2 regions of the Streptomyces armeniacus genome follow, and region 1 is predicted to be linked to the other one. Evidence: predicted binding sites of a transcription regulator. Region 1 holds the regulator's gene; the other holds the start of a gene.
What was found. The regulator HrcA, encoded in region 1, represses chaperone genes, less so after heat shock. The targets are predictions, from matches to a motif close to TTNGCACTCNGNNNNNCNGAGTGCNAA.

Region 1 (14,319 bases):
GGTGAGGACGATGCGTTCGCCGGGGCGCAGCCGCCGTACGGACACCGCGTGCCGTCCCTCGGGCCCGTCCAGCACCACGGGCCCGACCGTGAGCGCGTCGGGCCCGGCGACGAAGACGGGCGCGGTCATGAGGCCCACGACGCCCCCAGGCACCATGAGTTCCGCTCGGCAGCCAGGACCGGTGCCGTCACGACACCGGTCACGACACCGGTCACGACACCCGTCACGACACGCCTCGCGCGCTCATCCCCTCGCGCGCGACGGACAGTTCCGTCGCGAGGACCTCCGTCAGCTGCCCCGCGGACAGGTCGCGGGCGAGCCGGTGGCCCTGGCCCGCCCACAGGGCCATGCCCTGCGGGTCGCCCGCCTTCGCGGCGGCCTTGCGCAGGCCGGACGTCACGTGGTGCACCTGCGGGTACGCGGCCGGGGCGTACGGGCCGTGCTCGCGCAGGAAGCGGTTGGCGAGCCCGCGCGCGGGCCGCCCGGAGAAGGCGCGGGTCAGCTCCGTACGCGTGAACAGCGGGTTCGTCATGGCCTGTTTGTGCAGCGCGTGCGCGCCGGACTCGGGGCACACCAGGAACGCGGTGCCGAGCTGCGCCGCCTGCGCGCCCGCAGCCAGTACGGCCGCGATCTGGCCGCCGCGCATGAGGCCGCCTGCCGCGATCAGCGGCAGTTGTACGGCCTCCTTGACCTGCGTGAGCAGCGACAGCAGCCCGATGCCGCTGCCGGTGCCGTCGGCCTGCGGGTCGTCGTGGTGGGTGCCCTGGTGGCCGCCGGCCTCGATGCCCTGTACGCACACGGCGTCGGCTCCGGCCCACTCGGCGGTACGGGCCTCGATCGCGGAGGTGACGGTGACGACGGTGAACGTCCCGGCCTTGGCCAGCTTGTCGAACACGCGGCGCTGCGGGCAGCCGAAGGTGAACGAGACGACCGGCACCGGGTCGTCGGCCAGTATGGCGAGCTTGCCCTCGTAGGCGTCGTCGGTGCCCTGGTCGGGGTCGCCGAGCGCCGTCTCGTACCAGGCGACCTCGCCCGCCAGCTGCTCGCGGTAGACCTCGAGGGCGGCCGGGTCGGCGTTGTCGGGCTGGGGCATGAACAGGTTCACGCCGAAGGGGCGGTCGGTCAGCCGCCGGGTCTGCTTGATCTCCTCGTACATGGCCTCCGGCGTCTTGTAGCCGGCGGCGAGGAAGCCGAGTCCGCCGGCCTCGCTCACGGCCGCGGCCAGCGCCGGGCAGGAGGCACCGCCCGCCATGGGGGCCTGTACGACGGGGTACTCGGTGAGCTCGGAGAGCGTGGTCAGCCCGGACGACATGACCTCATCCTGTCACGCAGCGCGCGCGGGCGAGGAGCGGCCCCTCACCCTGCGGACCGGGGCGTTCCGCCGCCACCGCGCCCTCACGGACGCAGGCCGCCGCGAACTGCCGTAACCCCGCGTCACAGGAACCGTCGCGTCACAGGAAAGCCCCCGTCGCAGCGGAGCTCCCCTCGGCACGGCCCCCCGGCGCCAAACCGGACGGCCCGCCGGACGGACCGCCGGACGGACCGCCGGACGGACCGAATGCCGTCGGACGGACGGACCCGAACGCGGTGCGCCTCAGCGCCCGTTGAACGCGTCCTTCAGCCGCGAGAACAGTCCCTGCTGCCCCGGCTGGAAGTGCCCCTGCGGGCGCTCCTCGCCGCGCAGCTGGGACAGCCGCCGCAGCAGCTCCTCCTGCTCGGGGTCCATCTTCGTCGGCGTCAGCACCTCGACGTGCACGATCAGCTGGCCTCGGCCGCCGCCCCGCAGATGCGTGACGCCGCGCTCGTGCAGCGGGATGGACTGGCCGGACTGGGTGCCGGGCCGGATGTCCACCTCTTCCAGCCCGTCCAGCGTCTCCAGCGGCACCTTCGTGCCCAGCGCCGCAGCCGTCATCGGGATGGTGACCGTGCAGTGCAGATCGTCGCCGCGGCGCTGGAACACCGGGTGGGACGCCTCGTGGATCTCCACGTACAGGTCGCCCGCCGGACCGCCGCCGGGGCCGACCTCGCCCTCGCCCGCGAGCTGGATGCGGGTGCCGTTGTCGACACCGGCCGGGATCTTGACCGTGAGCGTCCGCCGGGAGCGTACGCGCCCGTCGCCCGCGCACTCCGGGCAGGGCGTGGGCACGACGGTGCCGAAGCCCTGGCACTGCGGGCACGGCCGCGACGTCATGACCTGGCCCAGGAACGACCGCGTGACCTGCGAGACCTCGCCCCGGCCGCGGCACATGTCGCAGGTCTGCGCCGAGGTCCCGGGGGCCGCGCCCTCGCCGCTGCAGCTGCCGCAGACGGTCGCGGTGTCGACCTGGATGTCCTTCGTGGTGCCGAACGCGGCCTCGTCCAGCTCGATGTCGAGCCGGATCATGGCGTCCTGGCCGCGGCGCGTACGGGACCGGGGGCCGCGCTGCGACGCCGTGCCGAAGAACGCGTCCATGATGTCGGAGAAGTTCCCGAAGCCCGCGCCGAAGCCGCCCGCACCTCCGCCCGCGGCGCCCGCGGCGGGGTCGCCGCCGAGGTCGTAGACCTGCTTCTTCTGCGGATCCGACAGCACCTCGTAGGCGGTGTTGATCTCCTTGAAGCGGTCCTGTGTCTTCGGGTCCGGGTTGACGTCCGGGTGCAGCTCGCGTGCCAGCCGCCGGAACGCCTTCTTGATGTCGTCCTGCGAGGCGTCCCGCTGCACGCCGAGGACCGCGTAGTAGTCCGTCGCCACTTACGACTCCGCGAGAATCTGTCCGACGTAACGTGCCACTGCGCGTACCGCTCCCATCGTTCCGGGGTAGTCCATACGGGTCGGTCCCACCACGCCGAGTTTGGCGACCGCCTCTTCGCCCGAACCGTAGCCGACTGATACGACCGACGTGGAACTCAGTCCTTCATGGGCGTTCTCATGCCCGATTCGCACCGTCATGCCGGAATCCGTGGCCTCGCCGAGCAGCTTCAGCAGCACGACCTGCTCCTCCAGTGCCTCGAGCACCGGCCGGATCGTGAGCGGGAAGTCGTGACCGAAGCGGGTGAGATTGGCGGTGCCGCCGATCATCAGCCGTTCCTCGGTCTCCTCGACCAGCGTCTCCAGCAGGGTCGCGAGCACCAGTGAGATGGTGCCCCGGTCCTCCGCGTCGAACGCCTCGGGCAGGTCCTGCACGAGCCTGGGCACCTCGGCGAACCGCTGGCCGGTGACGCAGCTGTTCAGCCGTGCGCGCAGATCCGCGACGGTGGTCTCGCCCAGCGGGGCCGGGCAGTCCACCATGCGCTGCTCGACCCGGCCGGTGTCGGTGATCAGCACCAGCATCAGCCGGGCGGGTGCGAGGGACAGCAGCTCGACGTGGCGGACGGTCGAGCGGGTGAGCGAGGGGTACTGCACGACGGCGACCTGCCGGGTCAGCTGCGCCAGCAGCCGTACCGTACGGCCCACCACGTCGTCCAGGTCGACCGCGCCGTCCAGGAAGTTCTGGATGGCGCGGCGCTCGGGCAGGGAGAGCGGCTTGACGCCCGCGAGCTTGTCGACGAAGAGGCGGTACCCCTTGTCGGTGGGCACGCGGCCCGCGCTCGTGTGCGGCTGTGCGATGAAACCGTCGTCCTCCAGGGCCGCCATGTCGTTGCGCACGGTGGCCGGGGAGACCTGCAGGTTGTGCCGCTCGGTGAGCGCCTTGGAGCCGACCGGCTCCTCCGTCCCCACGTAGTCCTGGACGATGGCGCGCAGCACCTCGAGTCTGCGTTCGCTCAGCACGCGCGCACCTCCCGTACAAGCGTGGTTCCGGTCTGCCGTCCTGGCACTCGTGATCTGTGAGTGCCAGCTTCCCCTGAGCAAGTGTACGGCTGTCCACCACAGCCGGGGCAAGGCGGCCTACCCGACGGTATCGCGCGGCGGCGCGAGCGGGACACGTACGTTCCGTGCGGATAGCGTCCCTGGCATGGAAGGCGGTTGGGAAGAACTCGCGCAGGACGTCGTACGCCGCAGGCTCCCCGGCTGGGACGCCACGGTGGGCGCGGTCGCCGGGCCGCACGGCGTACTGGTCGTCGACACCGGTGCCACGCTGCGTGAGGGCGCCGGCATCCGGCGGGACGTGCGTACGCGCTTCGGGCTGCCCGTGACACACGTCGCACTCACGCACCCGCACTTCGACCACGTGCTGGGCACGGCCGCGTTCGCCGGGGTCCAGGTGTACGGGGCGGTGGGCGCGGACGCGCGGCGGCCAGACGGCACGGGGCCGGACGGCACCGGGCTGGCGCGCACCTCGCCGTACTCGCCTGAGGTGCTGTACGCGGACGCCGTCCGGCACGGCGTGGATCCGGAGGCGGCGACGGAGGCGGTGGACGTGCTCGTACGACCGCGGCACCTGGTGTCCGGCGAGGTCACGCTGTCACTGGGCGGCGGGCGGCAGGTGCTGCTCGCCAACGTCGGACCCGGCCACTCCGCCCACGACCTGGCGGTCCTCGTACCGGGCCGCCGGGGCTCCGGGGAACCCGAGACCGTGTTCTGCGGAGATCTCGTGGAGGAGTCCGGCGAACCCCAGGCGGGCCCCGACGCGCACCCGTCGCGCTGGCCCGCGGCGCTGGACCGGCTGCTGGCGCTGGGCGGCGAGGACGCGGTGTACGTGCCGGGGCACGGCGCGGTCGTGGACGCGGCGTTCGTACGGGCGCAACGGGACGCGCTGGCACGGCGCTTCACCCGCACCTGACGCACCTGACGCACCTGAGGGGTGCGCGGGGCGGCGGTTGTGAAGAATGGGGCGCATGCGCAGCCGCCAGTACGACTCCGACTTCACCCCGCCCTGGAAGCGGCGGAAGCCCGCCCCCGAGGTCGAGGCGCTCCCCGATCCCGACCTGGTGGTCGAGGAGGCCACCACCGGATTCTGCGGCGCGGTCGTGCGCTGCGAGAAGACGGCGCAGGGCCACACGGTCACCCTCGAGGACCGCTTCGGCAAGCACCGCGTCTTCCCGATGGAGCCGCGCGGCTTCCTGCTGGACGGCGAGGTCGTCACGCTCGTACGGCCGCGCCCCGGCACGCGTACGCCGCCCGCGGGCGCGGGACGTACGGCCTCGGGCTCGGTGGCGGTGCCGGGCGCGCGGGCGCGGGTGGCGCGCGCCGGACGCATCTACGTCGAGGGGCGGCACGACGCGGAGCTGGTGGAACGGGTGTGGGGGGACGACCTGCGGATCGAGGGCGTGGTCGTCGAGTATCTGGAGGGGATCGACGATCTCCCGGCGATCGTGCGGGACTTCGGGCCGGCGCCGGACGCGCGACTCGGCGTGCTGGTCGACCATCTGGTGCCGGGCTCGAAGGAGTCCCGCATCGCCGCCGAGGTGACGGGCGACGACGTGCTGGTGGTCGGCCACCCGTACATCGACGTGTGGGAGGCGGTGAAGCCCTCCTCGGTGGGCATCGCGGGCTGGCCCCGCGTCCCGCACGGGCGGGACTGGAAGACGGGCGTCTGCGAGGCCCTGGGCTGGCCGCCGAACACGGGCGCGGCCTGGCAGCGCATCCTGGGCGCGGTCCACTCGTACCGCGACCTGGAGCCGCAGCTGCTGGGGCGGGTGGAGGAGCTGATCGACTTCGTGACGGTGGGTGACGAGTGAGCCGGAAGCCCGGCGGACGGCGCGGGAGTCAGGGCAGCGTTCTGAAACCGGCAGTCTCGAGCGTCACCCCGAGCAGATCCAGCGGGACGGGCTCACCGAACTTGATGGTGCGCTCCACGCGGTAATCCGCCTCTTCGCCACGCCCACGGGCTCGGTGAGCAGCACGCAGCGCGCGTCCAGAGGGTCGACGACCAGATAGGCCGGGACTCCGCCGGCGGCGTAGATCGAGCGCTTGACCCGGTGGTCGCGGTGCGCGCTGGTCTTCGAAACGACCTCGAGAAGGAGCGTGACCGCGGCGGCCGGGACGAGACCGGCCGAGCCCTTCGAACGCGCCCTGCTCGTAGACCACGAGGTCGGGCTGCGGCTCGCTCGCCTCGCCGGGGATGGCGATGTCCTGCGTCTGCAGCCGGTCCGATCGCTCGGGCGGGATCTGGTCCGCGACCGACTGGACGATCTTGTTCTGGACCCAGTCAGGCCCCGCCATCATCACGATTTCCCCCCGCAACAGCTCCGCCTTGTACCCTCCGGCACCTCGAGTTGCTCGAAGAGCTGTATGACCCGCTCGTCGACGACGGACATCGCGCTGCCTCCCGCTTCGCAGTGTGCACCCAGAGTAACGACCGTATGCGTCGTTCCGCACTGCTCAGCAGGCGGAGGAACGCCTTCGGGTGACGATGCCGGACAATGGCACTCATGCCCTCCGCACTCCCCGACGGCGAGCCCGTCCCCGGCGACGGCTCGCTGCCCGCGCACGCCCTCGCCGGGGCCGCGGACCGGCCGCTCGGCTTCTATCTGCACGTGCCGTACTGCGCCACCCGCTGCGGATACTGCGACTTCAACACCTACACCGCCGACGAGCTGCGCGGCCCCGGCGGGGCGCTCGCGTCGCGCGAGAGCTACGCCGGCACGCTGGCCGACGAGGTACGGCTCGCCCGCAAGGTGCTCGGGGACGATCCGCGGCCCGTCGAGACGGTGTTCGTCGGCGGCGGTACGCCCACCCTGCTGCCCGCCGCCGACCTGGGGCGGATGCTCGCCGCGATCAGGGACGAGTTCGGGCTGGCGCCGGACGCGGAGGTGAGCACCGAGGCGAACCCGGAGTCCGTACACCCCGGATACCTCGAGGAGCTGCGTGCCGCCGGGTTCAACCGCGTCTCGTTCGGGATGCAGAGCGCCCGGCGGCACGTCCTGCGGGTACTGGACCGCACGCACACGCCGGGCCGCCCCGAGGCGTGCGTCGCGGAGGCGCGCGCGGCGGGGTTCGCGCACGTCAACCTCGACCTGATCTACGGCACGCCCGGCGAGACCGACGACGACTGGCGGGCCTCGCTCGACGCCGCGCTCGGCGCCGGCCCTGACCACGTGTCCGCGTACGCGCTGATCGTCGAGGAGGGCACCGCGCTGGCCCGCCGTATCCGGCGCGGCGAGGTGCCGATGACGGACGACGACGTGCACGCCGACCGCTATCTGCTCGCCGAGGAGGCGCTGAGCGCGGCGGGCCTGCACTGGTACGAGGTCTCCAACTGGGCCGCCGACGGGCCCGCGCGCTGCCGCCACAACGAGCTGTACTGGACCGGCGCCGACTGGTGGGGTGCCGGCCCCGGCGCGCACAGCCACGTCGGCGGGGTGCGCTGGTGGAACGTGAAGCACCCCGCCGCGTACGCGCAGGCCCTCGCGGAGGGCCGTTCACCGGGCGCGGGCCGCGAGCTGCTGTCCGCCGAGGACCGCCGCGTGGAGCGCGTACTGCTGGAGCTGCGCCTCGTGGACGGCTGCCCGCTCGGCCTGCTCGCCCCGGCCGGGGCGCGGGCCGCGCGGCGCGCGCTGGAGGACGGGCTGCTCCGCCCGGAGGCGTACGACGACGGGCGCGCGGCGCTCACCCTGCGCGGACGGCTGCTGGCGGACGCGGTGGTCCGCGACCTGGTGGACTGACCGGTGGACTGAACGCGGTCCGCGGGGCGGCGGGCTCGTACGCCCACCGCCCCGCCTCCGGTCACGTCACACCAGGGCCGTCACGCCGCCCGCGTGCCCTCGTACATCTCGTCGATCAGGTGCTTGAACTCCCGCTCCACCACCGGCCGCTTGACCTTCAGGCTCGGCGTCAGCTCGCCGTGCTCCACGTCCAGGTCGCGGGGCAGGATGCGGAACTTCTTGATCGTCTGCCAGCGCTGGAGCCCCGAGTTGAGCTGCTCGACATAGCCGTCGATCAGCTCGCGGACCTCGTCCGAGGCGATGATCTCCTCGTACGGCTTGTCCTTCAGCGTCTCCTGCTCCTGCGCCCAGTCCCGCAGGGAGGGCTCGTCGAGGGCGATGAGCGCGGTGCAGAAGTTCCGGTCGGCGCCGTGCACGAGGATGTTGGAGACGTACGGGCACACCGCCTTGAACTGGCCCTCGACCTCCGCCGGCGCGATGTACTTCCCGCCCGAGGTCTTGATCAGGTCTTTCTTGCGGTCGGTGATCCGCAGATAGCCGTCGTCGGACAGCTCGCCGATGTCGCCGGTGTGGAACCAGCCGTCGTCCTCCAGGACTTCGGCGGTCTTCTCGGGCAGCCCGTGGTAGCCCTGCATGATGCCGGGGCCGCGGAGCAGGATCTCGCCGTCGTCCGCGATGCGCACCTCGGTGCCGGGCAGCGGCTTGCCGACAGTGCCGGTGCGGTACGCCTCGCCGGGGTTGACGAAGCTGGCGGCGGACGACTCGGTGAGCCCGTAGCCCTCCAGGATGTGGATGCCGGCGCCGGAGAAGAAGTAGCCGATGTCCGGGGCGAGCGCGGCGGAGCCGGAGACGCAGGCGCGGAGGTTGCCGCCGAACGCCTCGCGCAGCTTGGCGTACACGAGCCGGTCGGCGACGGCGTGCTTGGCCTTGAGCCCGGCGGGGGCGCTGGCGGTGCCCGTACGGCGGTAGTTGTCCTGGGTGACCTTGCCGTACTCGCGGGCGACCCCGGCCGCCCACTGGAAGATCTTGTACTTCGCCGCGCCGCCCGCCTTCGCCTTGGCGGCGACGCCGTTGTAGACCTTCTCGAAGATGCGCGGCACGGCGGCCATGTACGTGGGCTGTACGACCGGGAGATTCTCGATGATCTTGTCGATCCGGCCGTCGACCGCGGTGACGTGCCCGACCTCGATCTGGCCCGAGGTGAGCACCTTGCCGAAGACGTGCGCGAGCGGCAGCCAGAGGTACTGCACGTCCTCCGGGCCCACCAGCCCGGTCTGCGCGATCGCCTTGGCCATGTACGACCAGCAGTCGTGGGGCAGCCGTACGCCCTTGGGCTTGCCGGTGGTGCCCGAGGTGTAGATGAGGGTCGCGAGCTGGTCGGAGCGGAGCGCCTCGACGGTGTCCTTGACGCTGTCGGGGTGCTCCTCCAGGTGGGCGGTGCCACGCCGGATCAGCTCGTCCAGCGAGAGCACCCAGCCCTCGGGGTCACCGGGCTCGGCGACGGCGTCCGCTTGCTCGATCACCACCACGTGGGAGAGGTGCGGCAGTTCGCTCCGCTTCTCCCTCGCCTTGGCCAGCTGCGCCGCGTCCTCGGCGATCAGCACGCGGCTGTCGGAGTCGGCGAGGATGTACGCGGTCTCCTCGGTGTTCGTGCTCGGGTAGATGGTGGTCGTGGCCGCGCCGGAGCAGAGCACCCCGAAGTCGCACAGGATCCAGTCGACCCGGGTGCCGGAGGCGACCGCGACCCGCTCCTCCGGCCGTACGCCCAGCGCCGTCAGCCCGGCGGCGATGGCGAACACGCGCTCCCCGGCCTCGCCCCACGAGTACGAGTGCCACTCGTCGGGCGCGTCCGCCGTGGCCCCCGGCACCGGGTACCGGTAGGCCTCCGCGGCCGGCGTGGCCGCCACCCGCTCCAGGAACAGCGTCGCCACGGAGGGCGGCCGGTTTTCGATCAGGGACTGTGTGTCGCTCACGACATCCTCCGGGGCCCACGTCTGGTTCGTGCGTGTGACATCACGCTTGTGACTCACGAGTAACTACAGAGCAGTGATCAGAGTAGAGGCCACGGCTCCCTTACGTAAGGGGTATGCGGCAGGGTCGATACGTGAGCGTGACCGGACGCCCGGAGTAGTCGTCCGGTCACCACAGGATCGCCACATCCCCGTACAGGCGCCGCGCGCGGCCGCTTCCGGCGGCTGCCTCGCCCACGGCTCCCCCGCGGCGTCCCGTACGGCTCCCGCTCGCTCCTTCTTATTTCTTCGCCTTCGCGTCCGCGGCGTCGCTGTCGCTGGACAGCGCAGCGATGAAGGCCTCCTGCGGCACCTCGACCCGGCCCACGACCTTCATCCGCTTCTTGCCTTCCTTCTGCTTCTCCAGCAGCTTCCGCTTACGCGAGATGTCACCGCCGTAGCACTTGGCCAGCACGTCCTTGCGGATCGCGCGCACCGTCTCGCGGGCGATGACCCGGGAACCGACGGCGGCCTGGATGGGCACCTCGAACTGCTGCCGCGGGATGAGCTCGCGCAGCTTGGTCGCCATCCGCACGCCGTACCCGTACGCCTTGTCCTTGTGCACGATCGCGGAGAACGCGTCCACGCGGTCGCCCTGCAGCAGGATGTCGACCTTCACGAGGTCGGCCGCCTGCTCGCCGTTGGGCTCGTAGTCGAGCGAGGCGTAGCCGCGGGTCTTGGACTTGAGTGAGTCGAAGAAGTCGAAGACGATCTCGGCGAGCGGCAGTTGGTAGCGCAGCTCGACGCGTTCCTCGGAGAGGTAGTCCATGCCCTGGAGGCTGCCGCGGCGGGACTGGCACAGCTCCATGATCGCGCCGATGAACTCGCTGGGCGCGATGAGCGTGGAGCGCACCATCGGCTCGTGCACCTTGTCGACCTTGCCCGTCGGGAACTCGCTCGGGTTGGTGACGATGTGCTCGGTGCCGTCCTCCATGTCGACGCGGTAGACGACGTTCGGCGCGGTCGCGATCAGGTCCAGCCCGAACTCGCGCTCCAGCCGCTCCCGGATCACCTCCAGGTGCAGCAGCCCCAGGAAGCCCACGCGGAAGCCGAAGCCGAGCGCGGCGGACGTCTCGGGCTCATACACCAGCGCGGCGTCGTTCAGCTGGAGCTTGTCGAGGGCGTCGCGCAGCTCGGGGTAGTCGGAGCCGTCCAGCGGATAGAGCCCCGAGAACACCATGGGCTTGGGCTCCTTGTAGCCGCCGAGCGGCTCGGTGGCGCCCTTGCTGAGCTGGGTGATCGTGTCGCCGACCTTGGACTGGCGCACGTCCTTCACACCCGTGATCAGATAGCCGACCTCGCCGACGCCCAGCCCTTCGGAGGGCGTCATCTCCGGCGAGTTGGCGCCGATCTCCAGCAGCTCGTGCGTGGCGCCGGTCGACATCATCCTGATCCGCTCGCGCTTGCTCAGCTTGCCGTCGACCACCTTCACGTACGTGACGACGCCGCGGTACGAGTCGTAGACCGAGTCGAAGATCATCGCGCGGGCGGGGGCGTCCGCGACGCCGACCGGCGGCGGCACCTGCCCGACAACCGTGTCCAGCAGCTCGCCGACGCCCTCGCCCGTCTTCGCCGAGACCTTCAGCACGTCCTCCGGCTCGCAGCCGATCAGATGGGCCAGCTCGGCGGCGAACTTCTCGGGCTGCGCGGCGGGCAGGTCGATCTTGTTGAGCACCGGGATGATCGTGAGCTCGTGCTCCATCGCGAGATAGAGGTTGGCGAGCGTCTGCGCCTCGATGCCCTGGGCGGCGTCCACGAGGAGGATGCAGCCCTCGCAGGCGGCGAGGGAGCGGGACACCTCGTAGGTGAAGTCGACGTGACCCGGGGTGTCGATCATGTTGAGGATGTGCGCCACCCCCGAGTCGCCGGTGCCGCCCGTGCCGTCCGCGCTTCCGACGTTCCCGTTCGCGCCGGGCGACCAGGGCATGCGTACGGCCTGGGACTTGATCGTGATGCCCCGCTCCCGCTCGATGTCCATGCGGTCGAGATACTGGGCACGCATCTGGCGCTGCTCGACGATGCCGGTCAGCTGGAGCATCCGGTCGGCGAGCGTCGACTTGCCGTGGTCGATGTGCGCGATGATGCAGAAGTTACGGATCAGCGCCGGGTCGGTACGGCTCGGCTCCGGCGCTTTCGAAGGGGTCGCGGGCACGCAGTGTCCTGTCGGGTCTGTCGGTGGAGGCTCTCGGGTAGATATACGTCCCCCCCATCGTCCCATGAGCGGGCGGCGGCCCGGGGAGCGCGACCTGAGCGGGGGCCGGGGCGGGGTGCTGATAAACTTGCCCACTGTGCCTTGTGTCCGCCGCCCGTAGCCCGTCGCCAGTCCGCCGGGTACGGCAGGGGCGGACGCCCGTAGGCAACCGTACGAATCACCGAACCCTGTGAAGGCTCTTTCGTGGCGAACATCAAGTCCCAGATGAAGCGGATCAAGACCAACGAGAAGGCGCGTCAGCGCAACAAGGCGGTCAAGTCCGAGCTGAAGACGGCGATCCGGCGCACCCGGGAAGCCGTTGCCGCCGGTGACGCCGAGAAGGCGGACACCGCTGCCCGCGAGGCCGCCCGCAAGCTCGACAAGGCGGTCAGCAAGGGCGTGCTGCACAAGAACAACGCCGCCAACAAGAAGTCGGCGCTCGCGCACAAGGTCGCCTCCGTCAAGGGCTGAGACGATCCAACCCTCCGTGAGGGACATGCCAGGCCCTCTACCCCGGCTTCACGGACAGACCGCGTAGTACGCCACGCTGCGCCGATGCCCCCGGACCCACTCCGGGGGCATCGCTGTGTCCGGCGCCGCCCGGCTCCTCGGAATCACACCCTGCCCACTCGATACCCGCTTCCGTTATGAGTGGCTATCTCCGGGTTGGGAACACAGGGGAGGAAGAGATCGGAGTGGTGCCGGTGAACGAGCGGGGCGCGGAACAGGCACCGCGGCTGCGCTGCCTGGTGGCGGGGGCCAGCGGCTACATCGGCGGCAGGCTCGTGCCGGAGCTGCTGGCCGCGGGCCACACCGTACGGTGCCTGGCGCGCACTCCCGGCAACCTCCGCGGCCACGTCTGGGCCGGGCGGGCGGAGGTGGTCAAGGGCGACGTCACCGACGAGGCGTCCGTACGCGACGCCATGCGGGGCATCGACGTCGCGTACTACCTGGTGCACGCGCTCGGCGCCGGAGCGGACTTCGAGGAGAGCGACCGCCGCGCGGCGCGGATCTTCGGCGAGCAGGCCCGCGCCGCGGGTGTGCGGCGCATCGTCTACCTGGGCGGGCTGACCCCGAGGGATGTGCCGGAACGGGACCTGTCGCCCCATCTGCGCTCCCGGACGGAAGTCGGGCGCATCCTGCTGGACTCGGGGGTGCCCACCGCCGTACTGCGGGCCGCGGTCATCATCGGCTCCGGCTCGGCGTCGTTCGAGATGCTGCGCTATCTGACCGAGCGGCTGCCGGCGATGGTCACGCCCAGCTGGGTACGGACACCGGTCCAGCCCATCGCCGTACGGGACGTGCTGCGCTGCCTGGTGGGCTGCGCGGAACTACCCCCGGACGTGAGCCGCACCTTCGACATCGGTGGCCCGGACGTCATCACGTACGAGGACATGATGCAGCGGTACGCCGCCGTGGCCGGTCTGCCGCGACGCCTCATCGTCCCCGTACCGGTGCTCACCCCGAAGCTGTCCAGCCTCTGGATCGGACTCGTGACCCCGGTTCCGGGAGCGATCGCCCGGCCGCTCGCGGAGTCGCTGCGCCACGAAGTGGTCTGCCGCGAGCGGGATCTCGCCCGTTACGTGCCGGACCCGCCCCACGGGCCGATCGGCTTCGACCGCGCCCTCGAACTCGCCCTCAAGCGGGTGCAGTACGCCGAGGTCACCACCAGCTGGTCAGCCGCCTCCGTACCGGGCGCCCCCAGCGACCCGCTGCCCACCGACCCCGACTGGGCGGGCGGCAGCCTCTACGACGACAAGCGCGCACAGGTCGTCGACGCGCCGCCCGAGGCGCTTTGGCAGGTCATCGAGGGGATCGGCGGCGAGAACGGCTGGTACTCCTTCCCGCTGGCCTGGGCCGTACGGGGGTGGCTGGACCGGCTGGCGGGCGGCGTCGGCCTGCGGCGCGGCAGGCGGGACGCCCGCCGGCTGCGGGTCGGCGACTCGCTGGACTTCTGGCGTGTGGAGGAGATCGACCCCGGACGGCTGCTGCGGCTGCGCGCCGAGATGCGTCTGCCGGGACTCGCGTGGCTCGAACTGCGCACCGGACGGGACCGGCGCGGCCGCACCGTGTACCTCCAGCGCGCGCTGTTCCATCCGCACGGGCTCACGGGGCACGCGTACTGGTGGGGCGTCTCCCCGTTCCACGGGCTGGTCTTCGGCGGCATGGCCCGCAACATCGCCAAGGCGGCCGCACGGGAGGCGGCTCGTACGTGACGGCCCTCGCGCGTTCAGGCGGGACCGGTACGCGCCCCGCGGGCCCGGCGGAAGCGGTCGCGGGCGGCGTCGAGGTCGACGATCGGGCCTGGGTAGTCCCGGGGCCGGTCTTCTTCCGCGAGCGTCCAGGGAGCGTGTACGGCTCTGCCCGCCACGTCGGCCAGCTCCGGCACCCAGCGGCGTACGAAGGCCCCTTCGGGGTCGAAACGGCGGGCCTGGGTCAGCGGGTTGAGGACCCGGTTGGGGCGGGTGTCGGTGCCGGTGCCCGCCGCCCACTGCCAGTTCAGCTGGTTGTTGGCCACGTCCCCGTCGACGAGCCAGTCCAGGAAGTGCCGGGCCCCGACCCGCCAGTCGACGTAGAGCGTCTTGGTCAGGAAGCCGG
Region 2 (14,319 bases), 2.1 Mb from region 1:
TACGCGTGCCCTGAGGCGCCTGTGAGGTTGATCCAGCGGGACTCGTCGAAGTCGGCGAGGTTGACCACCATCCGCATCGACGGCACCCAGATGACGTCGTAGCCGCCGGCAGCGTTCCATCCGGTGGCGTTCACGGCGGCCTCTCCGCCGCCCAGGTCCCAGGGGCCGCGGTTGAGGAGCCACTGCACGAAGCCGGGCCCGTCGGTGCCGAGGGTCTGGTTCTTGAGCATCAGACGGTGCAGCCGTCCCCAGGTCCAGGTGTCGATGTCCTTGCCGAGCTTGGACGTCAGCTCCCAGCGGGCGTCCTTCATCGCGTGCGCGAGCAGCTCGTCGCGGTTCCTGTCGCCCCGGTCGAGCCTGTTCCCGGTGGTCTTCCACCAGTGGCTTTCCGGCTCCTTCAGCAGCTTGCGTACGACCTCGAACCAGCGGTCGCCGCCGTCCGGCTGCGCCGCGTCCGCGTGACGCTTGCCGCATTCGCGCACGAGCTCCGAGTCGCCGTCCAGGTCCTCCAGCGGCGCCGACTCGTCGGCGGGAGGCACCCGCAGGCACTCCCCTTCGACGCGCAGCTCCTTGGGGAGCTTGTTGCCGAACGCGAGCTGCAGGAGGTTGCGCCAGACGGCGTTGAAGTACGCGGCGGCGGCCGAGTCCGAGTCCTGGGTGAAGTCCCAGCCGCGGAGCAGCTCCTGGGCCTCGCGCACGTAGCCGTCCTGGATGTCGATCTCCAGCAGGTACGGCACCAGCAGCTTGGCGATCTCGCTGCTGTTGTCCATCTGCATGTCCTGCATGTCCTGCGTGGAGATCTTCCCGCCGTCCTCGGTCTTCTTCTGGATGAGGTCGTTGATGCGCTGACTGCGGGCGCCGTAACCGGAGTCGTGCGTCAGCAGGTAGGGGTATTTGTCCGAATCGGTCACCGCCTGGTTGGCGGTGACGATGTAGCCGCGCGCGGGGTTGTACTCCCAGGGGAGCGCGGACTGCGGGATGTAGCCCTTCCAGCGGTAGTCGGGGTCCCAGCCGGGCGCCGGATAGCGGCCCTCGCCCTTGCCCCGTACGGGGATGCTGCCGGGCGCCTGGTAGCCGATGTTGCCCTCGGTGTCGGCGTAGATCAGGTTCTGCGAGGGGACGGCGAAGTCGCGGGCGGCCGCGCGGAACTCCTTGAAGTCGGTGGCGGCGTTGAGCTTGAAGACCGAGTTCATGGTCTTGGAGGGGGTCAGCGCGGTCCATCTGAGGGACACGGCGTAGCCGTCGCCGCGATCCGGCGCGGAGAGGCCGACGGGCGCCTCCTCTCCGACCTTGGCGGCCTCGTCGTCGCGGTCGGAGATGATCGGCCCGTTGTTGGTCTCGCGGACGGTGATCTCCCGGCTCTCGCCCCCGGCGACCTTGATGACCTCCTTGCGGGTCTTGAACGGCACCTGCTTGCCGTCGTACAGGTACTCGCCGTCCTCGATCTTCTGCAGATAGAGATCGGTCACGTCCGCGCCGAGATTGGTCATGCCCCAGGAGATGTCCTGGTTGTGGCCGATGACGACGCCGGGCATCCCGGCGAAGGTGAATCCGGACACGTCGAACGGGCAGCTCGCGTCGACGGTCGTGCAGTGGAGGCCCATCTGGTACCAGACGGAGGGCAATTGGGGCGCCAGGTGCGGGTCGTTGGCCAGGAGGGGCTTGCCGGTCGTCGTGTACTTCCCGGAGACGACCCACGAGTTGGAGCCGATGCCACTGCCGTTCGGGCCGAGCATGCCCGGCACGTCGTCCAGCGCCTTGGCGGTCGAGCCGAGCTGCGTACGGGCGCCCTCCACGGCGTCCTGCGCGCCGGGGACGACACCCGACTCGGTGCCCGTACCCGTACCGGTGCCCGTGTCCGTACCGGTGCCCGTGTCTGTACCCGTACCCGGCGCGGTGCCGGGAGAGGGGCCGCTGCCCTGCGGCTCGTAGTCGTCGGTGGTCTCGTCGACCGAACCGCCCTCGACGATGGGCTTGTTGCGCGCCGTCGGGTACTCCGGGTACAGGTCCTCGATCTGGTCCTTCTTGAGGCGGCTGGTCATCAGCGCGCGATCGATCTCGTCCTGCATGTTCCCGCGCAGGTCCCAGGCCATCGCCTTGAGCCAGGCGACGGAGTCGACGGGGTCCCAGCGCTCCGGGCTGTAGTCGTGCTTGAGGTCGAGCGCGGCGTACTCGACGGAGGCGGCGGAGCCCTTGTGGTCGGCCAGATAGGCGTTCACGCCGTCCGCGTACGCCTGCAGGTACTCCTTGGTCTTCGCGGGGAGCTGCTCGTACTCCCGCTCGGCCACCTTGCGCCACCCCAGGGTGCGCAGAAACGCGTCTGTCTTCACCTGGCTCTCGCCGAACATCTCCGACAGCCGCCCGGACGTCGTATGGCGCCGGACGTCCATCTCCCAGAAGCGGTCCTGCGCCTGCACGAACCCCTGTGCGAGGAACAGGTCGTGGGGGTTGTCGGCGTACAGCTGCGGGATGCCGTTCCCGTCGCGCTTGACCGTGACCGGATCGGTCAGGTCCTTGATCTTCAGCGAACCCGTCGTCTGCGGAAAGGACTCGCGGACGGTGACGATGCTCCAGTACGTGCCGAAGGCGAGGCCCCCCACGAGCAGCAACACGACTGCGATAACGATCAGACGGGCGCGTCGCGAGGTCTTCTTGGCGGGCATCGCTGTCCTTCGAGGGGCACGGTGGTCCTGGGCAGTGCTGGAGCAACCATAGGCCGAACCGGTGAGCTGCCCGACAGGGACTCAAGGGAGTTGGGCACAGCATGGGTGCGGGTGCGTCACCGCGGCTCCCGGCGGGTCCAAGATTCAAGCGATGGTAAATTGTTAGCCATGCGAACGAACTAGCGGGAGGAGCGGCCCCTGAGTATCGACCACCTCAATCAGCTCATGCTGATCAGTGCCGTCGTCCTGCTTGTCGCAATGGGCGCCATCCGGCTCTCGGCACGGACCGGCCTCCCCAGCCTCCTCATCTACCTCGGAATCGGCGTCGCCATAGGACAGGACGGCTTCGGCCTCGCCTTCGACGACGCCGAACTCACCCAGGTCCTCGGCTACGCCGCGCTCGTCGTGATCCTCGCCGAGGGCGGACTCGGCACGAAGTGGCGGGACATCCGCCCGGCCGTGCCGGCCGCCGCCGCGCTCGCCACCGTCGGCGTCGGCGTGAGCGTCGCAGTCGTCGCGTGCGCCGCCCACTTCATGATCGGACTGGAGTGGCAGACGGCGCTCATCATGGGCGCGGTCGTCTCCTCGACGGACGCGGCGGCGGTGTTCTCCGTACTGCGCAGGGTCCCGCTGCCGCAGCGGCTGACGGGCACGCTGGAAGCGGAGTCCGGATTCAACGACGCACCGGTGGTCATTCTCGTCGTCGCATTCTCGGAGATCGGCCACAGCTCTCCCGTCTGGTACGTGCTCGTGGGCGAGATCCTGCTTCAGCTGGCGATCGGCCTGGTGATCGGTCTGCTCGTCGGCAAACTCGGCGCGTACGCCCTGCCGCGGGTGGCGCTGCCCGCCTCCGGGCTCTACCCGATCGCGGTGCTGTCCCTGTGCGTACTGGCGTACGCGGGCGGCGCGTCGGCGCAAGGCAGCGGCTTCCTCGCGGTGTACGTCGCCGCGCTGCTCCTCGGCAACGCGAAACTGCCGCACAGGCCCGCCGTACGCGGCTTTGCCGACGGACTCGCGTGGCTTGCGCAGATCGGCCTCTTCGTGCTGCTCGGCCTGCTGGTGACACCGCACGACCTGGCGGACGACATCGGCCCGGCACTCGTCATCGGGCTGGCGCTGACACTGGTGGCGCGACCGCTGTCGGTGGTGCTCAGCCTTCTGCCGTTCCGCCCGCCGTGGCAGGAGCAGGCACTGCTGTCCTGGGCGGGACTGCGCGGCGCGGTGCCCATCGTGCTGGCCACCATCCCGATGGTGACCGGAGTGCGGGGCAGCGAACGGATCTTCAACATCATCTTCGTACTGGTCGTGGTCTTCACCCTCGTCCAGGGCCCGACACTGCCCTGGCTCGCCCGTACGCTCCGGCTGGGCGACACCGGCGATCCACAGGATGTGGACATCGAATCGGCTCCACTGGAGCGGCTGCGCGGCCACCTGATGTCGGTGGCCATCCCGGAGGGGTCGCGGATGCACGGAGTGGAGATCACCGAGCTGCGGCTACCGCCGGGCGCGGCGGTCACCCTGGTCGTACGGGACGGCACGAGCTTCGTGCCGCTGCCGACGACGATGCTCAAGCGCGGCGACGAGCTGCTGGTGGTGGCGACGGACGCGGTGCAGGACGCGGTCGAACGGCGGCTGCTGGCGGTAGGCCGCGGCGGGAAGCTGGCGGGTTGGCTGGGCACGGGCGGCAGCACGGCGGCGCCGCGGTGAGGGCCGCGGGTAGGGCCACGGTGAGAGGGCCGGGCGGGAGAGCGGTCCGCCGCCGGCTCCGGGAGCGGGATGACCCAGACTGTGATCCACGCCCGGTGGACTATGCAGCGGAAATACTGCACGATAGAGCGTCGTTAGCACTCCACAGGGAAGAGTGCCAGGAGGAAGAAGTGCCGACCTACCAGTACCAGTGCACCGAGTGCGGCGATGGCCTCGAGGTGGTGCAGAAGTTCACCGATGACTCGCTCACGGAGTGCCCGAACTGCGAGGGCCGTCTGAAGAAGGTGTTCTCTGCGGTCGGCATCGTCTTCAAGGGCTCCGGGTTCTACCGGAACGACAGCCGCAGCACCGCGTCGAGCAGCTCGTCCGGGAGCTCGTCCTCCGGGTCGTCGTCGGATTCGTCGTCCAACGGGTCGTCGCCCTCGTCCTCGGACTCGTCGTCGAACGGCTCCTCGCCGTCGGGCTCGTCCGGATCGGGCTCGGGCTCGGACTCGGGCTCGGGAGCGTCCTCTTCGTCCTCGGACAAGAGCGGCAGCAAGAGCACGACCAGCACATCCGCGGCCTGACGGAACACGCTCGAACACGCCACCGTAGGGTGAGCGCATGAGTGAACAGGCAGAGATCGGCGTCATCGGCGGTTCCGGCTTCTACTCGTTTCTCGACGACGTGACCGAGATCACAGTCGAGACACCGTACGGACCGCCCAGCGACTCGCTCTTCCTCGGTGAACTCGGCGGCAGAAAGGTCGCGTTCCTGCCCCGGCACGGACGCAAGCACCATCTGCCGCCGCACCGGATCAACTACCGCGCCAACCTCTGGGCGCTGCGCGCGACCGGCGTACGCCAGGTGCTCGCGCCGTGCGCGGTCGGCGGGCTGCAGCCGGAGTACGGGCCCGGCACCCTGCTCGTTCCGGACCAGCTGGTGGACCGCACCAAGGCGCGCGTCCAGACGTACTTCGACGGTGAGCCGCTGCCCGATGGCTCACAGCCCAACGTGGTGCACGTGTCGTTCGCCGACCCGTACTGCCAGTCGGGGCGGGACGCGGCGCTGACGGCGGCACGCGGCCGCGGCTGGGAACCGGTGGACGGCGGCACGCTGTGCGTCGTCGAGGGCCCTCGCTTCTCCACTCGCGCGGAATCGCGCTGGCACGCGGCGCAGGGCTGGTCGGTGGTCGGCATGACAGGCCATCCGGAAGCGATCCTCGCCCGTGAACTCGGCCTCTGCTACGCCACGTTGGCCCTGGTGACCGACCTGGACGCGGGCGCGGAGACGGGTGACGGCGTCTCACACGAAGAGGTGCTGAAGGTGTTCGGGGAGAACGTGGGGCGGCTGCGGGACGTGCTCTTCGACGCGGTGACGGGGCTGCCGGCCGAGCGGCGCTGCGGGTGCGCCGACTCGCTGGACGGATTCGATCCTGGGATCCGGCTGCCCTGACACTGGCCTCCGCCCGGGGCGGGGTCCTGGCGGTGGGGCCGGAGGGGCGCAGGGGCCTGACGGGGCGCTAGTTACCTCTGTGGGTGACCGAGTTTTCCACAACCGCTGAGTAGTCCACAGGCTGGAGCGGGATCCGGCGAAACCGTGCACGGTGGGGTCTGATGTCCAAGTCCCCTCAATGCAGGCGGTGTTCGTCATGCCCCGAATCTCTCGTTCCACATCCGGTCCCACATCCGGTCCCACCTCGAGTTCCAGGCCCGGCCGCGGACGCCCCACCGGCGGCGCGGTGCCGGAGTTCGGGCCGATCCGCGCGGGCCGCGGGCGCGGCGACGGCCGGCACCGGCTGCGCCGGGCCGTCCGACGACGACGGCGGACCCTGGCGGCCGGACTCGCGGTGGCGGCCGCGGCGCTCGCGGCGACCGCGACACAGGGCCGCGACGCCCGTACGGAGCCGACGACGGGCCCGACCGCCGGGCCGGACGCACACGCGCCACCGGGCCCAGCCCCGGCCCGCGAGGCGGGCGCCCGGGCAGGACAGGACCGTACGGGCGGCCGGCACGGCCCCTCGGGCGGCGGGAGGGTGTCGGCGCCGGTCCGTATCGCGGACGCGGCGACCGTACGGCTGCTGCGCCCCGGCGACCGCGTGGACGTGATCGCGAGCCCGCCGGACTCGGGCCCGGCCCGGGTGGTGGCGCGCGGTGCCCGCGTCGAAGCGGTCCCCGAGGCCGGCGCGCACGGGAGTGAGGGGGCGCTCGTCGTGCTCGCGGTCGCCCGTGAAACCGCCGTCAAGCTGGCCGGTGCGACCGTGAGCTCCCGTCTGGCGGTGACGCTGTGCTGATTCGCCGGATTCGGGATTGGACATTCCTGTCAAAGATCGTGCACGGTATTCGCCGTTCCGTTTCCCGTGGGCTGCAGTGGTACGAGAAGAGGCATTCCGTTGAGCGACGACAAGCCGGGGCTCCTGTCAGGGTTCAGAGACTTCCTGATGCGGGGCAATGTCGTGGAGCTGGCCGTTGCCGTTGTGGTCGGTACTGCCTTCAGCAAGATCGTCGACGCCGTCGTGAAGGGGTTCATCAACCCCATGGTCGGAGCGATCGGCACCAAGAACCTGGAAGACTACCGCTCGTGTCTGCGCGGTCCGTGCGAGGTGGACCCGGCCACCGGGGAGATCGTCAGCGGTGTCCCGATCAGCTGGGGCACGGTGCTGAGCGCGTCGCTGACCTTCCTGATCACGGCGGCGGTCGTGTACTTCCTCATGATCCTGCCGATGAACAAGTACAAGGAGCGGCAGGCGGCGCGGAACCCGATCGTCGAGACGGAGACCGGACCCACCGAGGTCGAGCTGCTCACGGAGATCCGCGACGCGCTCGTCACGCAGCGGACCGGGGCGCACGACGCGGCGGTCACGCTGGGCGCCCAGCGAGCGGGCGTCGACGGCGGCCCGGACAGCGATGGCGCAGCGCCCGATGGCGGGGTATCCACCCGGAAGTAGCGGCCCAGACCGCAGCGGCGGCGGCTCAGAGGTGGTGCGGCGGCTTCTCGTCCAGGAACCGGGCGAGGTCCGACGCGCCACCGCCGTCGGCTGCGGGCCGCTCGCCCCAGCCGTCCTCGTCGTCCTTCCCCCAGAGCCGCGCCGTGTCCGACGACTCCTGGCTCAACGGGTCGTCGAAGACCAACTGCTCGGATGGCTCGGGGCGGGTACTCATGCCTCAAGGGTACGGGCACCATTGCCCCCATGGACTCGCTGACGGATGTACAGGGCCTGCTGGTCGGACACGCCCAGCGGACCGGGGACGGCTGGCTGACGGGGACCACGGTGGTGCTCGCGCCCGAGGGCGGCGCGGTGGCCGCGGTGGACGTACGGGGCGGCGGCCCGAGCACCCGGGAGACGGACGCGCTGGACCCGCGCAATCTGGTGCAGCGGGTCGAGGCGGTGGTGCTGACCGGTGGCAGCGCCTTCGGGCTGGACGCGGTCTCCGGGGTCGTCTCGTGGCTGGAGGAGCAGGGCCGTGGCTTCCGCCTCGACGAGGACCCGGCGCATGTCGTGCCGGTGGTCCCGGCGGCCTGCCTCTTCGACCTGGGCCGTGGTGGCGACTGGCACGCCCGGCCGGACGCGGCGCTGGGCCGCGAAGCGGCCGGGAACGCGACCACGACGGTGCGCCAGGGCAATGCCGGTGCGGGGACGGGCGCGGTCGCGGGCGGCCTCAAGGGCGGCGTTGGCTCGGCGAGCACGGTGCTGCCCTCCGGGGTGACCGTCGCGGCACTGGCCGCGGTGAACGCCGCGGGTTCGGTGCTGGCCCCGGACACGGGCGCCCTGTACGGCGAGTTCTGGGAACCGGGCCGCCCGGAGTTCCCGGCCCCGGAGCGGCACGCCGAGGCGCAGCGCCGGCTGGGCGAGGCGCGGGAGGAGTCGGCGCGTCGGCTGGCGGCGACCGTCAGGCCGTCGCTGAACACCACGCTCGCGGTCGTGGCGACCGACGCCGACCTGACCAGGGCCCAGGCCCAGAAGCTCGCGGGGACGGCACACGACGGGCTGGCCCGGGCGGTCCGCCCGGCGCATCTACTCAACGACGGGGACAGCGTCTTCACCCTGGCGACGGGCCGCCACCCCGTGGACGGCCCCGCCCTGAACGAACTGCTGGGTGCGGGTGCGGACGTGCTTACCCGCTCCGTCGTACGGGGGGTGCTGGCCGCCGAGAGCGTCGACGGGGACGGCGGGATGTTCCCGTCGTACCGCGAGCTCTACGGCAGACCCTGAGCACCGGTCCCTCAGAGAGCACGGGCCCGCCGCGGGGTGCGGGCGGCCCCTCGCCGGGCACGGGTCCGTCGGGTACGGGTCCGTCACCGCGTACGAGTGCGCCGCGACATGGGGGTACGTCAGGCCGCGACAGCGACCTTTCCGTCCTCCTCGGTCCGCTGCGCCGGTGTTCCCGTGCCCTGTGGCCCGTCCTTGCGCGACCCCTTGAGCACGATGACGAGGGCGGTGCTGAGCGCCGTACCGGCCGCGACGGCCACGAGGTAGAGGAGCGGCTGCCCGATCAGGGGCACGACGAAGACGCCGCCGTGCGGGGCTCGGAGGGTGCTGCCGAAGGCCATCGACAGGGCGCCGGTCACGGCGCCGCCCGCCATCGCGGAGGGGATGACCCGCAGCGGGTCGGCCGCGGCGAAGGGGATGGCGCCCTCGGTGATGAAGGACGCGCCGAGCACCCAGGCCGCCTTGCCGTTCTCCTGCTCGGTCCTGGTGAAGAGGCTGCCGCGTACGGTCGTCGCCAGCGCCATGGCCAGCGGCGGCACCATTCCGGCGGCCATGACGGCGGCCATCACCTTGAGGCTGCCCTGGCTGGGGTCGGCGGACGCGATGCCGCCGGTGGCGAAGGCGTAGGCGACCTTGTTGACCGGGCCGCCGAGGTCGAAGCACATCATGAGGCCGAGCAGACCGCCCAGCAGGACGGCGTTGGTGCCGGACAGGCCGCTGAGCCAGTCGGTCATGGCGTCCTGTGCGGAGGCGATCGGCTTGCCGATCACGACGAACATCAGAGCGCCGACGACAGCGGACGAGATCAGCGGGATGACGACGACCGGCATGACGCCGCGCAAGGGTGCCGGGATGCGCACTCGCTGGATGGCCATCACCACGGCGCCCGCGAGGAGTCCGGCGGCGAGCCCGCCGAGGAAGCCCGCCTCGATGGTGGTCGCGATGGACCCGCCGACGAACCCGGGCACGAGACCTGGCCGGTCAGCCATTCCGTACGCGATGTACCCGGCCAGGACCGGGATCAGGAAGCTGAAGGCGAGCCCGCCGATCTGGTACAGCAGGGCGGCCCAGCTGGCGGATTCGGTCCAGAGGAAGTGGTCGGCGACGGATGGGGCTTCGTTGATCTCGTACCCGCCGATGGCGAAGGCCAGCGCGATGAGCAGGCCGCCGGCCGCGACGAACGGGACCATGTAACTCACGCCGGTCATCAGCCACTTGCGCAGCCGGCTGCCGTAACCCTCGCTGGGCGCCGCGTCGGAGTCCATGGGGGCGGCCGGGGCATGGCCGGTGATGTCGCCGCGGTCCGCCTTGCCGCGGACCTCGGCGACGAGTTCACCGGGCCGGTTGATGGCGGCCTTGACGCCGACGTCGACGGTGGGCTTGCCCGCGAACCGCTCCTTCTCCCGCACCTCGACGTCGTGGGCGAGGATCACGCCGTCGGCGGCGGCGATCACGGCGGGGCTCAGCCGCTCGAAACCGGCCGACCCCTGCGTCTCCACGACGATGGCGGCCCCGGCCTCCTCGGCGGCGCGTTCCAGGGACTCGGCAGCCATATAGGTGTGGGCGATGCCGGTCGGGCAGGAGGTGACGGCGACGATCCGGAACGGCTCCGCCGTGGCGGGCCCCGGTCCGGTTCCGGTGCCGTCCTGCTCACGCGGCTGACCGGCCTCGGGGCGCGGTGCGTCCGCTGGGTGTGCCGGGTCCTCAGCGCGCGGCCGGTCCGTGCCGGGCTCGCCCGGCTGGGCGGGCTCGCGGGGCTCGGCGGGCGTGTCCTCGGGGGTGTTCTCGGGGGTGTTCTCGGGGCTGTCCGACGCGGCGGGCTCGTCGCCGCGTATCAGTGCGGCCGCCGCCGCTGGTTCGGCCGCGGCGCGGAGCGCTTCGGTGAAGCTCGGGTCCATCAGGTGGCGGGCAAGGCCCGACAGGATGCTCAGATGGTCGCTGTCGGCACCGTCGGGTGCGGCGATGAGGAAGATCAGGTCTGCGGGACCGTCCGAGGCGCCGAAGTCGACGGGTTCGGCCGCGCGGCCGAACGCGAGGGTGGGCTCGGTCACATGGCCGCTGCGGCAATGCGGGATGCCGATGCCGCCCTCGAGGCCGGTCGGCATCTGCTCCTCGCGCGCGGCCACGTCGGCGAGGAACCCGTCGAGGTCTGTGACGCGGCCCGCCGCGGCGAGCCGTTCCGCCAGCGCGTGGGTCGCTTCTTCCTTGGTGGAGGCGGACAGGCCGAGAACGACCAGGTCCGCGGTGATCAGCTGGTTCATCGCACGACTCCGTGGGACAGGGGGTGATCGAGGGGCACCTCGGTGGTGACGGTGACCGCTGCGCGGTCCAGATCGGCGGGCGTGGGCATGGCGCTGCCGGGCAGCTGGACAGCCGCCGCGCCGTGGGCGACCGCCGCGGCGAGCGCCTCCGGGCCGCGGCCGCCCGCGGCGAGGAAGCCCGCGAGGGAGGCGTCGCCGGCGCCGACGTCGCTGCGGACGGCGCGTACCGGCGCGCTGCCGAAGTACGTGCCGGCGCCGTCGACCAGGAGCTGGCCGGCCGCGCCGAGGCTGGCGAGGACGGCGCGAGCGCCGTGGCTCCGTACGTCCTCGGCGGCCTTCACCGCGTCGCCGACCGTGGCGAGGGGGCGGCCGACGGCTTCGGCCAGTTCGTCGCGGTTCGGCTTGACGACGTCCGGGCCCTCGCGCAGTGCGGCGGTCAGGGCGGGACCTGATGTGTCCAGGGCGATACGGGCTCCCGCGCGGTGGGAGCGGGCCACCAGTTCCGCGTACCACTCGGGGGTGAGGCCGCGCGGGAGGCTGCCGCAGCAGGCGATCCAGGCCGCGTCGGCCCCGGCGGCCTGCGTGCGGGCGGTCTCCAGCAGCGCCTCCGCCTCACGCCCGGTGACTTCCGGGCCGGGCGCGTTGATCTTGGTGAGGGCGCCGTCGGGCTCGGCGAGGGCGACGTTCACGCGGGTGGAGCCGCGTACGGGGACGCCGGCGACCTCGATGCCGAGTTCGCCGAGCAGCCGGGCCAGCAGCGCGCCCTCCGGGCCGCCCAGCGGCAGCACGGAGATCGTGCGGTGGCCGGCGGCGGCCACGGCGCGCGAGACGTTGACGCCTTTGCCGCCGGGGTCCACGCGGTCCGCGTCGGCGCGGAGCACCGCGTGCCGGTGGAGTTCGGGGATCTCGTACGTGCGGTCCAGGCTGGGGTTGGGGGTGACGGTGAGGATGGTCACGGCGCTCACACCCGCCTGACCTGGGTGCCCTGGCGTTCGATCGCCGAGGCGTCGTCCGGGTCGAGTCCGGTGTCGGTGATCAGCACGTCGACGTCGGCGAGTGAGCCGAAGCGGGCGAAGTGCTCCTGGCCGAACTTGGTGGAGTCGGCGAGGAGTACCACCCTGCGCGCCGCGCCCATGACCGCGCGTTTTACGGCGGCCTCGGCGAGGTCGGGGGTGGTGAGGCCGTTCTCGGCGGAGAAGCCGTTGCTGGCGATGAAGGCGACGTCGGCGTTGATCTCGCCGTAGGTGCGGAGCGCCCAGGCGTCGACGGCGGCGCGGGTGCGGTGCCGGACGCGGCCGCCGACGATGTGCAGGTCGATGCCGGGGTGGTCGGCGAGCCGCGCGGCCAGGGACAGGGCGTGGGTCAGGACAGTGAGCGTGGAGCCGACGGGGAGGGCCGCGGCGAGCCGCCCGGTCGTCGAGCCGGCGTCGAGGAGCACGCTGCCGTCCTGCGGCAGTTCCTCGACGGCGGCCTTCGCGATGCGGTCCTTCTCGTCGGGTGCGGTGGCTTCGCGTTCGCTGAGGTCGGGTTCGAAGTCGAGCCGTCCGGCGGGGATGGCCCCGCCGTGGACCCGGCGCAGCAGTCCGGCGCGGTCGAGGGTCTTCAGGTCGCGCCGCACCGTCTCGGCCGTGACCTCGAACTCGGCAGCGAGTGGCAGCACCTCCACCCGGCCGCTCTCGTGGGCGAGGCGGAGGATCTCCTGCTGTCGCTCAGCTGCATACATGTGGGTTCATGTCCGTTCGATGCCCGTTCTTGTGACCTGCGCGCAAGGGTACGGCCGCACCAAGCCAAAGTAAACACACTCGGGCATTCTCTTCCGGGCTCTTCCCGGGGTTCGGACACAGACGGAAATCAGGCGGAAACGAGCGGACGCCCACCGGGGCAGCTCCCGGGCAGCACTGAGCCCCGATCACCGGGGGGCGGCGATCGGGGCTCAGCTGGTCCGGCGGCCGGTCAGGCCGCCGCGTCGAAGCCCGTGTCCCGGGCCAGCTTCTTCAGTTCCAACAGGGCGTGCTTCTCTATCTGGCGGATCCGCTCACGCGTCAGGCCGTGCTGCTTGCCCACCTCGGTGAGCGTCCGCTCGCGGCCGTCCACCATGCCGTAGCGCGCCTTGATGATGGAGGCCGTGCGCGGGTCGAGCCGTCCGATGAGGTCGTCCAGCTCCTCGCGGCGCAGCACCGTCAGCACGGACTGCTCCGGCGAGGCGGCCGAGGTGTCCTCGAGGAGGTCGCCGAACTGCGTCTCGCCCTCGTCGTCCACGGACATGTTGAGGCTGACCGGGTCGCGTGCCCAGTCGAGCACGTCGGCGATGCGCTCCGGGGTGGAGCCCAACTCCTTGGCGATCTCGGTGTGTTCCGGCTCACGGCCGTGCTCGCGGTTGAACTCGCGCTGCACGCGCCGGATCCGGCCCAGCTCCTCCACGAGGTGGACGGGAAGCCGGATCGTACGGGACTGGTCGGCGATCGACCTGGTGATGGCCTGCCTGATCCACCACGTCGCGTACGTGGAGAACTTGAAGCCCTTCTGGTAGTCGAACTTCTCGACGGCGCGCACCAGGCCGGCGTTGCCTTCCTGGATCAGGTCCAGCAAGGGCAGTCCACTGCGCGGATACCGGCGGGCGACGGCGACGACGAGCCGCAGGTTGGACCGGATGAAGACGTCCTTGGCCCGCTCACCCTGCGCGACTATCGCCTCCAGCTCCTCGCGGCTCGCGGTCGCGCTGGGCGCGTCGCCCGAAGGGCTGGTCTCGGCCCCGTCGAGGATCCGCCGCGCGTACACGCCCGCCTCGATGTCGAGCGACAGCTCGACCTCCTTCGCCGCGTCCAGCAGCGGTGTGCGGGCGATCTCATCGAGATACATGCCGACCAGGTCGCGGTCCGCGACTTCTCCGCCGCCGGTGGCGCGAACACTGCTTGCCGTGTCGGTGGCACCGGTGGTGGCTGCCTGACGACGGGCGACGGCACGGGTTGCCATGCGTGCTCCCTTGCGTGGTCTACTAACTGGTCGGTGGCTTGGATGGGGCCTCTCGAGTGCCCGCATCTGATGGAAACAACGACGGGAATCCGGACAGAATTCCCAGAAGGCACATCCTTTTTTCGGATCATGCAGTACCCTGCACCGCCACCTGGGAGGACGGCCGTGACAGAGAGTGCGGATTCGGTGGTCAGGCCGGGACACGAGGGCGATCTCGAAGCTCTGACGGACCTCTACAACCACTACGTCCGTGAGACGCCCGTCACGTTCGACATCGAGCCCTTCTCACCCGAAGAGCGCCGCCCTTGGCTGCTCTCCCACCGTGAAGACGGCCCACACCGCCTCTTGGTTGCGCGAGAGGCCCGGGAGGCCGGAACCAGCCGCGAGGGCCGGCTGCTCGGCTACGCCCACAGCAGCCGCTTCCGCCCGAAGGCGGCGTACGACACCTCCGTCGAGTGCACCGTCTACGTCGCCCCGGACGCCGGCGGCCAGGGCATCGGCACGCTGCTCTACAAGCGGCTGTTCG

Region 2: DVA86_RS23585 (FmdB family zinc ribbon protein) is a predicted target of HrcA. The motif match lies at 4,505-4,531, and genes of this name have one in related genera.

What each region holds. Positions count from the first base shown of each region.
Region 1 covers NZ_CP031320.1:3,311,531-3,325,849, forward strand. The annotation lists gene DVA86_RS14330 (16S rRNA (uracil(1498)-N(3))-methyltransferase) at 1-129, opposite strand, end outside; gene DVA86_RS14335 (nitronate monooxygenase) at 224-1,312, opposite strand; gene dnaJ (molecular chaperone DnaJ) at 1,595-2,728, opposite strand; gene hrcA (heat-inducible transcriptional repressor HrcA) at 2,729-3,745, opposite strand; gene DVA86_RS14350 (MBL fold metallo-hydrolase) at 3,930-4,697, shown strand; gene DVA86_RS14355 (DUF3097 domain-containing protein) at 4,753-5,595, shown strand; partial or broken gene DVA86_RS14360 (Uma2 family endonuclease) at 5,624-6,174, opposite strand; gene hemW (radical SAM family heme chaperone HemW) at 6,289-7,521, shown strand; gene DVA86_RS14370 (AMP-dependent synthetase/ligase) at 7,602-9,494, opposite strand; gene lepA (translation elongation factor 4) at 9,772-11,682, opposite strand; gene rpsT (30S ribosomal protein S20) at 11,926-12,192, shown strand; gene DVA86_RS14385 (SDR family oxidoreductase) at 12,369-13,937, shown strand; gene DVA86_RS14390 (cryptochrome/photolyase family protein) at 13,952-14,319, opposite strand, start outside.
Region 2 covers NZ_CP031320.1:5,399,040-5,413,358, forward strand. The annotation lists gene DVA86_RS23575 (penicillin acylase family protein) at 1-2,663, opposite strand, end outside; gene DVA86_RS23580 (potassium/proton antiporter) at 2,889-4,370, shown strand; gene DVA86_RS23585 (FmdB family zinc ribbon protein) at 4,541-4,936, shown strand; gene DVA86_RS23590 (S-methyl-5'-thioadenosine phosphorylase) at 4,974-5,804, shown strand; gene DVA86_RS23595 (hypothetical protein) at 6,001-6,642, shown strand; gene DVA86_RS23600 (MscL family protein) at 6,790-7,296, shown strand; gene DVA86_RS23605 (hypothetical protein) at 7,322-7,510, opposite strand; gene DVA86_RS23610 (P1 family peptidase) at 7,489-8,562, shown strand; gene DVA86_RS23615 (fructose-specific PTS transporter subunit EIIC) at 8,682-10,820, opposite strand; gene pfkB (1-phosphofructokinase) at 10,817-11,785, opposite strand; gene DVA86_RS23625 (DeoR/GlpR family DNA-binding transcription regulator) at 11,782-12,543, opposite strand; gene DVA86_RS23630 (sigma-70 family RNA polymerase sigma factor) at 12,774-13,793, opposite strand; gene DVA86_RS23635 (GNAT family N-acetyltransferase) at 13,923-14,319, shown strand, end outside.